DNA from 3 places in the Enterobacter sp. UNJFSC 003 genome. Region 1 is predicted to be linked to each of the others. Evidence: predicted binding sites of a transcription regulator. Region 1 holds the regulator's gene; each other region holds the start of a gene.
What was found. The regulator PurR, encoded in region 1, represses purine synthesis genes. The targets are predictions, from matches to a motif close to CANGCAAACGTTTGCNTG.
Positions count from the first base shown of each region.

Region 2: the regulator PurR is predicted to act here: its motif matches at 2,508-2,525, upstream of V5P19_RS11700 (nucleoside-specific channel-forming protein Tsx).
Region 3: the regulator PurR is predicted to act here: its motif matches at 1,936-1,953, upstream of purL (phosphoribosylformylglycinamidine synthase).

Region 1 covers NZ_JBAKHK010000002.1:254,678-259,703, forward strand. The annotation lists gene sodB (superoxide dismutase [Fe]) at 26-607, shown strand; gene V5P19_RS07275 (MFS transporter) at 646-1,812, opposite strand; gene V5P19_RS07280 (YnhF family membrane protein) at 1,976-2,065, opposite strand; gene purR (HTH-type transcriptional repressor PurR) at 2,363-3,388, shown strand; gene punR (DNA-binding transcriptional activator PunR) at 3,405-4,316, opposite strand; gene punC (purine nucleoside transporter PunC) at 4,431-5,026, shown strand, end outside.
Region 2 covers NZ_JBAKHK010000003.1:314,038-319,063, forward strand. The annotation lists gene ribE (6,7-dimethyl-8-ribityllumazine synthase) at 1-61, opposite strand, end outside; gene ribD (bifunctional diaminohydroxyphosphoribosylaminopyrimidine deaminase/5-amino-6-(5-phosphoribosylamino)uracil reductase RibD) at 149-1,252, opposite strand; gene nrdR (transcriptional regulator NrdR) at 1,257-1,706, opposite strand; gene V5P19_RS11695 (DUF3251 domain-containing protein) at 1,859-2,398, shown strand; gene V5P19_RS11700 (nucleoside-specific channel-forming protein Tsx) at 2,663-3,541, shown strand; gene V5P19_RS11705 (YafY family protein) at 3,573-4,253, opposite strand; gene V5P19_RS11710 (VOC family protein) at 4,267-4,632, opposite strand; gene secF (protein translocase subunit SecF) at 4,775-5,026, opposite strand, start outside.
Region 3 covers NZ_JBAKHK010000001.1:28,075-33,100, forward strand. The annotation lists gene tadA (tRNA adenosine(34) deaminase TadA) at 1-333, shown strand, start outside; gene mltF (membrane-bound lytic murein transglycosylase MltF) at 221-1,771, opposite strand; gene purL (phosphoribosylformylglycinamidine synthase) at 2,039-5,026, shown strand, end outside.

The DNA.
Region 1 (5,026 bases):
CGTAAATATAATAAGGAGAGAAGCAATGTCGTTCGAATTACCTGCACTACCGTATGCAAAAGACGCCCTGGCACCGCACATTTCTGCGGAAACCCTGGAGTATCACTACGGCAAACATCACCAGACGTATGTCACCAACCTGAACAACCTGATCAAAGGCACCGATTTTGAAGGCAAAACGCTGGAAGAGATCGTACGCAGTTCAGAGGGTGGCGTGTTTAATAACGCCGCTCAGGTGTGGAACCATACCTTCTACTGGCACTGCCTGGCGCCAAATGCAGGTGGGGAACCGAAGGGTGAGCTGGCGGCTGCCATTAACGCAGCGTTCGGCAGCTTTGCGGATTTCAAAGCGAAGTTTACTGATGCCGCAATCAAAAACTTTGGTTCTGGCTGGACGTGGCTGGTGAAAGAGGCGGATGGCAAACTGGCTATTGTTTCCACTTCAAACGCCGGTACGCCACTGACCACTAGCGCAACGCCGCTGATGACCGTGGATGTCTGGGAACACGCCTACTACATTGATTACCGCAACGCGCGTCCTAACTATCTGGAGCACTTCTGGTCTCTGGCTAACTGGGACTTTGTGGCGAAGAACTTCGCCGCGTAAGAGACACGCAGAAGGGTCCGCCCTTCTGCGCTTTTAGCTTATTCTGTGGCGCATGCCGCTTCAGGTTGTTTGCGACCCGACATCAGCACCAATAGCAGGCCGAGGGCAGCAATGATGGCGCCCATCACCGGTACAAAGCTGTACCCCAGCCCACCCGAAATCACTGCGCCGCCTGCTGCGGCACCCAAGGCATTCCCCAGATTAAACGCACCAATATTGACGGATGAAGAGAGTCCCGGAGCTTCATGGGCGACGCGCATGACGCGCATCTGCAATGGCGGTACCACTGCGAAGGTGGCTGCGCCCCATACCACCATGGCAATTGCCGCCCCCACCTCATTTTGCGCCAACCAGGGTATCGCCACCATAATGGCAATCAGCAGGGTCAGGAAGCCTTTCAGGGTACCGCTCACAGAACGGTCGGCCAACTTGCCCCCGAGGTAATTACCGATAGAGAAGCCCACGCCGATCAGCACCAGCATCGCGGTAATAAAAAGCGGCGTTGCATGCATTATCTCGTGCAGTACCGGGGAAATATAGGTGTAGAGCGTAAACATCGCCCCTGCTCCGAGAACGGTTGTCAGCAGCGCAGAGAGCACTTGAGGACGCACCAGCACTGAGAGTTCTTTACGCACATCCGGACGTTCGCCCGCGCTGCCTTTCGGTAACGAGAAGAACAGGGCGATCATCGCCACCACACCCAGCCCGGCAGTGGCGAGGAAGGACATCCGCCATCCGATCGCTTCCCCCATCCAGGTTGCAGCAGGTACGCCGCCAATATTGGCAATCGTCAGCCCCATAAACATGGTCGCCACTGCGCTGGCCTGCTTATGTTTGGGCACCACGCTTGCGGCAACGACAGAGCCCAGCCCAAAGAAGGCGCCGTGGTTCAGGCTGGTCAGAATACGGGACAGCATCAGCGTGGTGTAATCCGGCGCAATGGCGGAGAGCACATTGCCCAGCGTAAAGATGGCCATCAGGAAAATCAGCGCGTTGCGTCGCGCCCGATGCGAAAGCAACAGCGTCATCAGCGGAGCCCCCACCATCACGCCAATGGCGTAGGCGCTGATCAACATACCGGCCGCAGGGATAGAAACCTCTACGCCTTGGGCGATAACGGGCAATAACCCCATCGGGGAAAATTCAGTGGTGCCAATCCCAAAAGCGCCGATCGCCAGGGCCAGCAGGGGAAAATTGATTTTCATGCGTCAACTCCGGATGCCGTGTTATGTCGTAACACAGAACAAAGAAGCGGAAAGCATGACATCAATCACAAAAAATGAGAAGTTAACAAATTGGCAAAAGATTTTTGCCAGAGGGGTAACAATCGGGATAAGCAGGAGGGAGAGAACGCTCCCTCCGCGTAAATCAGTGCAGTACTGCCGTCAAACCTGCGGCAACAATCAGCGCCAGCACAATCACGGTCGTCGTCAGCGAAAACTTCAGATCGGTATTCATCAATTTTTCTCCTTTTAATCCCCCCACAAAAAGTGAGTCTGCTCATTTTTACACAGTTTACGTCAAAAATCTTCCTGGATTTAAACGGATATCCACTTTTGCTCTTCCCCTTTTCACCAAGATAGGACAAAATTCCACGCTAAATTTATTAGCGTACCGGCCATTGACCCCCTCCTGACGTCCTGAGTCGTTTTCCCGGCGTGTCGCAATTCCAGATTGCGTAATAAGGGTGAGAGAAGGCAAACGTTTACCTTCATGTTTTTCAGGAGCTTAGGATATGGTCTGGAGTGACATTTAATGGCAACAATTAAAGATGTGGCAAAACGCGCAAACGTTTCCACTACAACCGTATCACATGTTATTAACAAAACCCGTTTCGTTGCGGAAGAGACGCGCAATGCCGTCTGGGCAGCGATCAAGGAACTGCACTACTCGCCGAGTGCGGTTGCGCGCAGTCTTAAAGTTAATCACACCAAATCCATTGGTTTGCTGGCCACCAGCAGTGAAGCGGCCTATTTTGCCGAGATCATTGAAGCGGTAGAAAAAAACTGCTTCCAGAAAGGCTATACCCTTATCCTGGGCAACGCGTGGAACAACATTGAAAAACAGCGAGCCTATCTGTCAATGATGGCGCAGAAGCGCGTGGATGGTCTGCTGGTGATGTGCTCCGAGTACCCGGAGTCGGTGCTTTCCATGCTTGAAGAGTATCGCCACATACCGATGGTCGTTATGGACTGGGGTGAAGCGCGTGCCGACTTCACCGATTCCGTGATTGATAACGCCTTCGAAGGCGGTTATATGGCGGGACGTTATTTGGTGGAACGCGGTCACCGCGAAATTGGTGTGATACCGGGGCCGCTGGAGCGCAACACCGGTGCGGGCCGCCTGGCCGGGTTTATGAAAGCGATGGAAGAAGCGATGATCGCGGTGCCGGAAAACTGGATTGTTCAGGGTGACTTTGAACCCGAATCAGGCTATCGCGCGATGCAGCAGATTGTCTCCCAGCCGCACCGTCCGACCGCCGTCTTCTGTGGTGGTGACATCATGGCGATGGGTGCACTCTGTGCGGCAGATGAGCTGGGGCTGCGCGTACCGCAGGATATTTCCGTCATCGGGTATGACAACGTGCGTAACGCGCGCTTCTTTACCCCTGCGCTGACCACCATTCACCAGCCAAAAGATTCACTGGGCGAAACAGCCTTCAATATGCTGATGGACAGGATCGTCAACAAGCGAGAAGAATCCCAGTCAATTGAAGTTCATCCTCGCCTTATTGAACGCCGTTCCGTTGCGGATGGTCCGTTCCGCGACTACCGTCGTTAATCTCATACGGAGCCCGCTACGCTGGCTCCCGTAACCACTCCCGGTTAAGCGTATCACTGTCTCCCAGGTAATCCAGAAGCCAGGCCATTGCAGGTGATACATCGCTTTGCTGCCATGTCAGGCAACAGGCGGCATCCGGGAAGGGGTTCTCCAGCGTCAGCGCAGCCCATTCACCCGTGTCAATGCGCGGGCGCGCAAAATGGCCAGGCACCATTGCAACGCACAGCCCGGCGCTGAGGCAGGTCGCGGATGATTCCCAGTCCGGGGCCACAACCCGGCGCTGGTTATCCAGCAGCCAGGTAATACGCTTGGGCAACGAGCGCGAGGTATCTTCCAACACCAGCGACGGCCAGTTGCGCAGCGCGTCATCGCTCAGCGGCCCTTCCATTGTCGCCAGCGGATGCTCACGCGCCACCACGCATTTCCAGTTAAGCATGCCCATATCGCGGAACGCATAGCGCCCCCCGACGGGGATCGCCTGGGTTGCCCCAATCGCCATCTCCACCCTGCCGTCCGCCAGCGCGTCCCAGACGCCGTTGAACACCTCCTGGGACACCCGCAGCTCCACATCCGAGAAATGACGATAAAAATCAACAATCATCTGCCGCGTTCGTTCCGGTTTGACGATGTTATCTACCGCGATGGAAAGATGCCCTCGCCAGCCGTTAGCAATCTGCTGACACTGTTCTCGGGTGATCTGCATTTTTTTGATAACAGATCGCCCTTCTTTCAAAAACCACGCCCCGGCAGGCGTTAACTCAACGTCGCGATGACGCCGTTCAAACAGGGGAACCGCCAGCCACTCTTCCAGCTGGCGTACCGTATAGCTTATCGCCGAGGGCACGCGGTGTAGCTCCTGCGCTGCACCGCTAAAGCTGCCGTTACGCGCGACGGCATCCACAACTTCAAGAGAATAATCTGACCACATTTTCTGCCTGCAAAATTTTTGAATGCACCCGCCAAATATTAGCGTTTCACAAGCCGCTTTGCACTCCCTACACTCTGCGCCAACGTACACCTGCCTCCTCAAGGAGAAGAAATAATGCAACCTCATAAAGGATTTTTAGTCTGGCTCGCCGGTTTGAGCGTGCTGGGCTTTTTGGCCACCGATATGTACCTGCCGGCCTTTGCCGCGATGCAGGAAGATTTACAGACCCCGGCTGCCGCCATCAGCGCCAGCCTGAGCGTATTCCTTGCCGGCTTTGCCTTCGCGCAGTTGCTCTGGGGCCCGCTTTCCGATCGCTTTGGTCGTAAGCCGGTCTTGTTGCTGGGTCTGGCTATTTTTGCCGTGGGCTGTCTGGGGATGCTGTGGGTACGCGATGCAGCCTGGCTGCTGGTGCTGCGCTTCGTGCAGGCCGTTGGCGTATGTGCCGCAGCGGTGACCTGGCAGGCGCTGGTGACGGATTACTATCCTGCTTCACGCACTAACCGCATTTTCGCCACCATTATGCCGTTGGTGGGGCTTTCGCCCGCCCTCGCCCCCCTGCTGGGAAGCTGGCTGCTGGCGCATTTCGACTGGCAGGCCATCTTCGCCACGCTGTTTGCCGTTACCCTGGTGCTGATGCTGCCCGCGTTTACCCTCAAGCCTGCGCCTAAAAAGGAGCCGCTGCCGGAAGCGAAGCCGATCACCTTTACCTC
Region 2 (5,026 bases), on a different contig from region 1:
GCGCAATGGTGATGGCGACGCGAGCGTCCGGGGTAGCTACAGCAGCTTCAATAATGTTCATACTCTTCCTTTACGGGTTCATTTGGCCCCGCAGGGGGGCGGATTTTATCATAATACTTTGCGCACTGCTTCCCTATTTCAGGAGCAATTACGCTGTCGTCAAATGGAGGCAGACATCCGGGCCAACCGGACGAATCTCGCTAAATTTGAGTTGTGGGGCGTCGGCCAGTTTTTCAAGGCCGGGCAGCACAAACAGACCGCGCGCATCGCTGCCTAACAGTTTAGGCGCTACGTAGACGAGAAGCTCATCCACCAGCCCAGCCTGCAGCAGCGCGCCGGCAAGCGATGGACCCGCTTCCACCCAGATGCTGTTCACCTGCTGTTTGCCCAGCAGCATCATCAGCACCACGAGATCGAGATGCCCGTTATGCTCCGGCACCATAATGCTGCGCACGCCTTCAGGCCATTCACGCGTATCTTCTTGAGTGCGGGCAATCCAGGTCTCACCGGGCTGTTGCACGATACGGTGCTCCGGTGTCACGCGGTTCTGACTATCAATGATAATACGCAGCGGCTGACGCAGGTTTTGCTGCGGATAGAGCGCCTGAGTATCGGTATTCAATTCGTCCCAGCGCACGGTCATGGCCGGATCGTCAGCCAAAACCGTTTCACTGCTGGTGAGGATAGCATGACTTTGCGCGCGCAGACGTTGCACATCGCGCCTTGCCTGTGGAGAGGTGATCCACTGGCTCTCACCGTTCGCCATCGCTGTACGTCCATCCAGCGAGGCGCCCAGCTTGAGCTGAATGTACGGGAAACCCGTGCGCATGCGCTTCAGGAAGCCTTTGTTGAGCGCTTCTGCGTCTTGCATCATCAGCCCGTGGCTGACGTCGATGCCTTCCTGCTGAAGACGATACAGGCCCCGCCCGGCAACCTGCGGATTGGGATCCTGCATAGAGGCGACAACGCGTGAAACGCCCGCTGCAATCAGCGCTTCGCAGCACGGCGGCGTGCGTCCGTGGTGGCTGCAGGGTTCAAGCGTCACGTAGGCTGTGGCTCCGCGCGCCTTCTCACCGGCCATGCGTAACGCGTGCACTTCGGCATGCGGTTCGCCCGCGCGGTAGTGAAAACCTTCACCCACTACCTCGCCGTCTTTAACAATGACGCACCCCACGTTGGGATTGGGATGGGTAGTGAAACGCCCTCGCTGCGCCAGCTTCATGGCGCGAGCCATGTAAATCTCATCCTGCATGGGCTTAATCCTGTAAGCGGGCGATCTCTTCGCCGAACTCTTTGATATCTTCAAAGCTGCGGTACACAGAGGCGAAGCGGATATAGGCGACTTTATCGAGCTTTTTCAACTGCTCCATCACCAGGTTGCCGATCATTTTGCTCGGCACCTCACGCTCGCCTAAGCCACGAAGATGAGATTTGATGTGGTTTAACGCCATTTCAACGTCATCTGCGCTGACAGGACGTTTTTCCAGCGCTTTCAGCATCCCGCTGCGCAGCTTCTCTTCGTTAAACGGCTCGCGCACGTCGTTACTTTTTACCACGCGCGGCATCACCAGCTCCGCAACCTCGAAGGTCGTGAAACGCTCGTTGCACACCAGACACTGCCGACGGCGGCGTACGGAAGACCCTTCGCCCACCAGGCGAGAGTCGATGACTTTGGTATCCACAGCGGAGCAGAATGGGCAATGCATACGGTATCCCTGTTATCCAGTTAACTGATTTTCATTTTACCCTGATCTGGCCTGACAACAAAGGAAGAGCTTTTTGAGACAAAGGATCTATGCCTCCCGTGACGAAGCTGGCTACCATTACCAAGATCCGTTATTTCAAGGAATTAAACGCAATGACAAGACGTTACCTGAAAATTCTGCTGGTGGGGAGCCTCTTTACCCTTAGCGCCTGTGCACAGCAAACTGAAGTCCGCCAGATGAAACAAAGCGTGAACACGCTTAATACGGCAATGAATAAACTGAACAAAGAAACGGTGAAGATTACCCAGCAAAACGCGCTGAACGCGAAATCCAGCAGCGGGGTGTATCTGCTGCCGGGTGCGAATACCCCTGCGCGACTCAATAGCCAGGTTGGCATGCTAAAAATGTCGCTGGTTAACGTTGCGGCCAACGCGGATGGTACGCGCGCAACATTGCGCATACAGGGTGAATCCAACGATCCGCTGCCCGCCTTTAGCGGCACCGTAGAATGGGGGCAGATTCAGGGCACCACGGAAAGCTACCAGGAAGTGAACGTGAAAAATCAGCTCTTCACCGCCCCCGCCAGCACGCTGGCTCCGAGCGATGTTGATATCCCGCTTCAACTGAGCGGCCTTTCGCCTGAGCAGTTAGGTTTTATCCGCATCCACGACATCCAACCCGCCGCGCAATAACCTCCCTTAGCGGAGTGCAATGTCACTCCGCTAACATTTACATCCCGCAAAGATTGGCAACAGAAATGATTGCCGTTACAATCCCGGCCGTTTAAAGTACGCAAACGTGAACGCAATCGATTACGTATGTGAGAGATATGTGAAACAACACGTATTTTTGTGAGCAAGGATTCCTATAATAGGCTCGCAGAAACATGAAATATTTAGAAACGCAATTCGCGCATTTTTCACTCCCGGAAGGGAATTTCAATCAGTGGCATGATTATGAAAAAAACATTACTCGCAGCTGGCGCAGTGCTGGCACTGTCATCCTCTTTCACTGTTAACGCAGCGGAAAACGATAAACCTCAGTACCTCTCCGACTGGTGGCACCAGAGCGTAAACGTGGTTGGCAGCTACCACACCCGTTTCGGACCACAAATCCGTAACGATACCTACCTGGAATACGAAGCCTTCGCCAAGAAAGACTGGTTTGATTTCTACGGCTATATGGATGCGCCGGTCTTCTTCGGCGGTAACACCCAGGCTAAAGGTATCTGGAACCACGGTTCACCACTGTTCATGGAAATCGAACCACGCTTCTCCATTGATAAGCTGACCGGCACCAGCCTGGCGTTTGGTCCGTTCAAAGAGTGGTACTTCGCGAACAACTACATCTACGACATGGGCCGCAACAAATCCGGTCGCCAGAGCACCTGGTACATGGGTCTGGGTACGGACATCGACACCGGCCTGCCAATGAGCCTGTCTCTGAACGTGTACGCTAAGTATCAATGGCAGAACTACGGTGCCGAGAACGAAAATGAGTGGGATGGCTACCGTTTCAAAGTGAAATACTTTGTACCAATCACCCAGCTGTGGGGCGGTAACCTGAGCTATATCGGCTTCACCAACTTCGACTGGGGTTCAGATCTGGGCGATAAGAGCGGTTACGCAGAGAACGGTATTAAGCAGCGTACCAACGACTCCATCGCCTCCAGCCACATCCTGGCGCTGAACTACGATCACTGGCACTACTCTGTAGTGGCACGTTACTGGCACAACGGTGGTCAGTGGAACGATGATGCCGACCTGAACTGGATGAAAGAAAACGTCCGTTCTACCGGTTGGGGTGGTTACCTGGTCGTGGGTTACAACTTCTGATGTGCATTAAGCCAGCTTAACCGCTGGCTTTTTACTGCTTCACCTTGCGCAGAAAATCGGCCAGCGACCTGTCTGCACTCTCGCTAAACCGCCGCTCCGTCAGCACAATGTTGAGACACCTGTCGAGTCGAAAACAACGATAGTCATTGCGCCGTTCACACCATGCGGCGAGCAGCCAGTGTTCCCCCCAGAAGAATAGCCCCAGCGGCTGAACCTCACGCTTTGAGAGCTGCCCGGCTTCATCCCGATAATGCAGCGCCAATACGCGCTGTGCAGATATCGCCTGATGAATCACATCGAAACCGCTACGTGAATGCGGCTGAAGCGCGATATCGGGCGCATAAATTCGCGTCTGCTCCGCCTTTCGACGACTCTCCTCTGGCAAAATAGCCAGCACCTTCTCCTGAGCCGATTCCAGCTCACGCGACAGCGATTCCCCTCCCCAGGTTTTGAGCAGGCGAATCGCCACCATCAGCGCTTCGGATTCCTTATGGGTCAGCATTAACGGCGGAAGGTCGAAACCCGACATCAGCCTGTAGCCACTTCCCGCCTCGCCTTCCACCGGCACGCCGGAGAGCGACAGGTCGCGGATATCGCGATAGACCGTACGCTCGGAAACGTTCAGCCTCTCTGCCAGATGCGCTGCCGTTGTCAGACGTCTACCCCGGAGGATCTGCACAATCTGAAACAAACGGTCAGCGCGTCGGGTCATGTTATTTTAGCTCTCAAACGGGTTGATGAAGGCCGACGCGATTACCTTCGCTGTCGGTAAACAGGGCAATCGTGCCAATACCGTTAGGTAAATCCAGCGGACCAAACACGCACGCACCGCCTGCAGAAGCAATGCGGTCTAGCGTGGCCGCCAGATTGTCAGTATGCAGGTAAATAATAGCGCCCTGCAACGAAGGTGTAATACCGTCAAATTTTGCCAGCGCACCGCCGGTTCCCGGGTCTTCATGCGGGAAAACAGCAAGTTCCGCACAGTCCATTTTCTCGCGACGCAGCGCCAGCTGCATCACCGGCTCATAAAATTTGATGGCGCGATCCATATCAGCGACGGGGATCTCAAACCAGTTAATTACACTTTTCATAGGTACTCCTTCCTGTTTTTTCGGTTCAGAAGGAGTCTACGACAGGGCTCCTGACAGCATACTGTCAGGAGTGTTTGTCAGGAGCAGACAAAAAAAATCCCGGCCATCAGACCGGGATTTCGATAACGCGCTAAACGTCGCCTTACGGCAGAATGGACGGCTGATCCGCCCCTTCTTTTTCGACCTTCTGCTGGAGCAAGTGCTCACGCTTCATGCCGAGTTTCAGTGCCAGTGCAGATGCCACGTAGATAGAAGACGCAGTACCGATAGTCACACCAATCAACATGGTCAGCGAGAAGCCTTCCAGTACCGGACCACCGAAGAGATACAGCATCAGGATAACCATCAAGGTGGTCCCGGATGTGATCAACGTACGGTGCAGCGTCTGGGTCAA
Region 3 (5,026 bases), on a different contig from region 1:
GAAATCATGGCGCTGCGTCAGGGAGGACTGGTGCTGCAAAATTATCGCCTGCTCGACACCACGCTGTATGTCACCCTGGAACCGTGCGTAATGTGTTCCGGTGCGATGGTGCACAGCCGTATTGGTACCCTCGTCTTTGGGGCGCCGGATGAAAAAACCGGTGCGGCCGGTTCGCTGATGGACGTGCTTGGACACCCAGGGATGAACCACCAGGTGAAAACTATCGGTGGGGTACTTGCATCAGAGTGTTCGGGGCTATTAAGCGATTTCTTTCGAATGCGCCGTCAGCAGAAAAAGCAACAAAAGGCAGAATTGAAGTTGTCGGACGATTGACCTCTTCTGGGGCAACAACCGGATAGCTCTGTGCCAGTTGCTGCGCCTCCGCCGCCTGTTTTTCTTTCTCCAGCAGATAACCCACCAGGCTAATCTGATACTTACGAATATTTTCTACGTAAGCATAAGCCTCATGCCCGCGGGCATAGCCGTAGGTCAGCTTGTTGTACCACGGCTTCTGGCTCAGCAGCGGCAGACGCTGTTTTACATCAGACCAGCTGTCCGGGTTCCCTTTCGTTTTTGCCGTCAGCGCCCGCGCGTCCAGCATATGCGCATAGCCCATATTGTAAGCCGCCAGTGCAAACCAGATGCGCTCTTCTTCCGGCACCGTCTCCGGCACTTTGGTCATCATATCCTGCAAATATTGCGCGCCGCCGCTGATGCTTTGTTCTGCATCGGTTCGGTCGTTAACGCCGAGACTTAGCGCGGTATTTTTGGTCAACATCATCAGCCCACGCACGCCAGTAGGTGAGGTGGCCTGGGTGTCCCAGTGCGACTCCTGATACGAAATCGCCGCCAGCAGCTTCCAGTCAATCTCCTGCGAGTACTTCTCAAATAACGGCTGTAGGTCAGGCAGTACGCTATCCACGGCGCGCAGGAAGCTGCGGGTATCAACGTAATCAAAGTCATCACCGTGACCGAGATACTTCTCTTCCAGACGCGCCAGCGTGCCATCTTCATTGATCGTGTTGAAGAAATCGAGCATCGCTGCAGACACGGTCTGATCGTCATCTCGATGGGTAAACCAGGTCACAGGCTGTTCGTCCGTGACGTCCAGCGCCACGGCAATTTCAGGATGCACGCGCTGGAACAGGCTGATCGCCACAGAATCGGCAATGGTGTAGGTCAGCTTTTTATCTTTCACCTGCGCAAGCAGCTCGGTCGTGCCGAGTTTAGGGTCAACGGTCCAGCTGAGATCCGGGTATTTCTTCTCTTTCAGCTCGCGCAGATCGTCAATGACGACGTGGCCGGGGGCGATGGTTAATTGCTGGTCGTTGATTGCCGCGAGCGTTCGCGGACGCGGAGTGCCAACGCGGTAAACCAGCTGCTGCGAAACAGAATAGTAGGTCGGGCCGGGCTGATAGTTCTTGCTACGCTCGCTGTTGTACACCAGCCCGGCGGCGAGGATATCGGCTTCGTTATTATCCAGGTCATCAAACAGCTGGCTGATGTTCTGACGCACGGTGATTTTGAGCTTCACGCCAAGGTAGTCGGCAAACTGCTGGGCGAGTTCATAATCCAGGCCAATGGTTTTACCGTTGATGTCGCCGTAAATCAGGGGAGAGGTGAGGGTACTGACGCGTAATTCCCCCCGCTCCTGAATGGCGGCGATACGGTTTTCGGCTTTGCCGAACCAAGGGATAGAAGGCCAGAGGGCCACTGCCAGCAGCAACGTAACAATGCCGATGAGCAGATAATTAATCTTTAATTTTTTCAATTAGTTAATTCTCTGCGACGCCGGTTGCCTCAGTATGCTGTAGCCATGTTAAGAATAAGGTTTGCCATTGAATGAGCGGCATTTTGCGCAAAGTTACGCCACTTGGCAACAAATTAGAGAGACAGGTCACACCTATTGTTAAACGTCTGTACAGATTTTATTTCGACGCAAACGGTTTCGTCGGCGCTCAGGATTCTCTATAATAACGCCCGTTTTCCCCCCTTGCGCACACTGTAAGCGCCCCGGCGCTTCGAAGACGAGAGACTTATGATGGAAATTCTGCGTGGTTCGCCTGCACTGTCTGCCTTCCGCATTAACAAACTGCTGGCACGTTTTCAGGCGGCCGACCTTCCGGTAAGCAATATTTACGCTGAGTATGTCCATTTTGCTGACCTGAATGCCCCTCTGAATGCAGAGGAGCGCTTACAGCTGGAACGCTTGCTCAAGTATGGTCCAAACCTGAGCAGCCATACGCCAACCGGCAAACTGATCCTTGCGACGCCTCGTCCGGGCACCATCTCCCCCTGGTCTTCTAAAGCCACCGATATCGCCCACAACTGTGGCCTGAGCCAGATTAATCGTCTTGAACGCGGCGTGGCGTATTACGTTGAAGCCTCGACCCTGAGCGACGCGCAGTGGCAGGTTGTTGCCGCTGAGCTGCACGACCGTATGATGGAGAGCGTGTTTGCCTCTCTGGACGACGCGCAGAAACTCTTCTCCCATCATCAGCCTGCGCCGGTACAAAGCGTAGATCTGCTGGGGCAGGGCCGTCAGGCACTAATTGACGCCAACCTGCGCCTCGGCCTGGCACTGGCGGAAGACGAAATTGACTACCTTCAGGATGCGTTCGTTAAGCTTAACCGCAACCCGAACGATATCGAACTTTATATGTTCGCGCAGGCTAACTCTGAGCACTGCCGACATAAAATTTTCAACGCCGACTGGATTATCGACGGGGAAGAGCAGCCGAAGTCGCTGTTCAAAATGATTAAAAACACCATGGAGCAAACGCCTGACCACGTGCTGTCTGCCTATAAAGACAACGCTGCTGTCATGGAAGGCTCTGAGGTTGGCCGCTTCTTCGCCGATCGCGAAGCAGGGCGCTACGACTTCCACCAGGAGGCTGCACATATCCTGATGAAGGTAGAAACCCATAACCACCCAACGGCAATCTCTCCATGGCCGGGGGCGGCGACCGGTTCTGGCGGTGAAATCCGTGACGAAGGGGCAACCGGGCGTGGCGCCAAGCCAAAAGCGGGTCTGGTCGGTTTCTCCGTTTCCAACCTGCGTATCCCCGGCTTTGAACAGCCGTGGGAAGAAGATTTCGGCAAGCCTGAGCGTATTGTTACCGCGCTGGATATCATGACCGAAGGTCCACTGGGGGGGGCGGCGTTCAACAATGAATTTGGTCGTCCGGCACTGAACGGTTACTTCCGAACCTACGAAGAGAAAGTGGACAGCCACAACGGTGAAGAGCTGCGCGGTTACCATAAACCGATCATGCTGGCCGGTGGGATCGGTAATATTCGTGCCGATCACGTGCAGAAAGGCGAGATCGTCGTGGGTGCGAAGCTGATCGTGCTGGGTGGCCCATCGATGAACATCGGCCTGGGCGGCGGGGCGGCCTCTTCTATGGCCTCCGGCCAGTCTGATGCGGATCTTGATTTTGCTTCCGTACAGCGTGACAACCCGGAGATGGAGCGTCGTTGCCAGGAAGTGATCGACCGCTGCTGGCAGTTGGGCGATGCTAACCCGATCCTCTTTATTCACGACGTGGGAGCGGGCGGTCTGTCTAACGCGATGCCAGAGCTGGTGAGCGACGGCGGTCGCGGCGGTCGGTTTAATCTGCGCGATATTCTCAGCGATGAGCCGGGCATGAGCCCCCTGGAGATCTGGTGTAACGAATCCCAGGAACGCTACGTGATGGCGGTTGCCGCCGATCAGCTGCCGCTGTTTGACGAGCTGTGCCGCCGCGAACGCGCACCGTATGCCGTTATCGGTGAAGCCACTGAAGCGCTGCACCTCAGCCTAAACGACACCCATTTCGACAACCAGCCTATTGATTTGCCGCTGGACGTCCTGCTCGGCAAAACGCCGAAAATGACCCGCGATGTCACCACCCGCAAAGCGGCAGGCAAAGCGCTGGATCGTCAGGGCATTACCGTTGCAGAAGCGGTCAACCGCGTCCTGCACCTGCCTGCCGTGGCGGAGAAAACGTTCCTTGTTACCATCGGCGATCGTACCGTCACCGGTATGGTTTCACGCGATCAAATGGTTGGCCCGTGGCAGATCCCGGTAGCTAACTGCGCCGTGACGACCGCGAGCCTTGACAGTTATTACGGCGAAGCGATGGCGCTGGGCGAACGTACGCCAGTGGCGCTGCTGGACTTCGCCGCATCAGCGCGTCTTGCAGTCGGTGAGGCGCTGACTAACATCGCGGCGACCCAGATTGGCGATATTAAACGTATCAAACTCTCTGCTAACTGGATGGCTGCAGCCGGTCACCCGGGTGAAGATGCTGGCCTGTACGAAGCGGTGAAAGCGGTGGGTGAGGAGCTGTGTCCTGCGCTTGGCCTGACCATCCCGGTAGGTAAAGATTCGATGTCGATGAAAACCCGCTGGCAGGAAGGGAATGAGCAACGCGAGATGACCTCGCCGCTGTCGCTGGTCATTACCGCGTTTGCGCGCGTAGAAGACGTGCGTCAGACCATTACGCCGCAGCTTTCGACCGAAGACAACGCCCTGCTGCTGATTGACCTGGGTAAAGGCCACAACGCGCTGGGTGCGACCGCGCTGGCACAGGTTTACCGCCAGCTCGGTGACAAACCTGCAGACGTGCGTGACGTTGCTCAGCTTAAAGGTTTCTACGACGCCATTCAGGCGCTGGTGGCCCAGCGCAAACTTCTGGCCTACCATGACCGTTCCGATGGCGGCCTGCTGGTGACGCTGGCGGAGATGGCCTTCTCCGGACACTGCGGCGTGGAAGCAAACATTGCAACGCTTGGCGACGATCGTCTGGCGGCGCTGTTTAACGAAGAGCTGGGCGCGGTCATTCAGGTACGCGCCGCAGATCGCGATGCGGTTGAAGCACTCCTGGCGCAGCATGGCCTGGCAGACTGCGTGCACTATCTGGGTAAAGCCGTACAGGGCGACCGCTTCGTGATCGAAGCTGACGGCCACGCGGTGTTCAGCGAAAGCCGCACCACGCTGCGCATGTGGTGGGCAGAAACCACCTGGCAGATGCAGCGTCTGCGT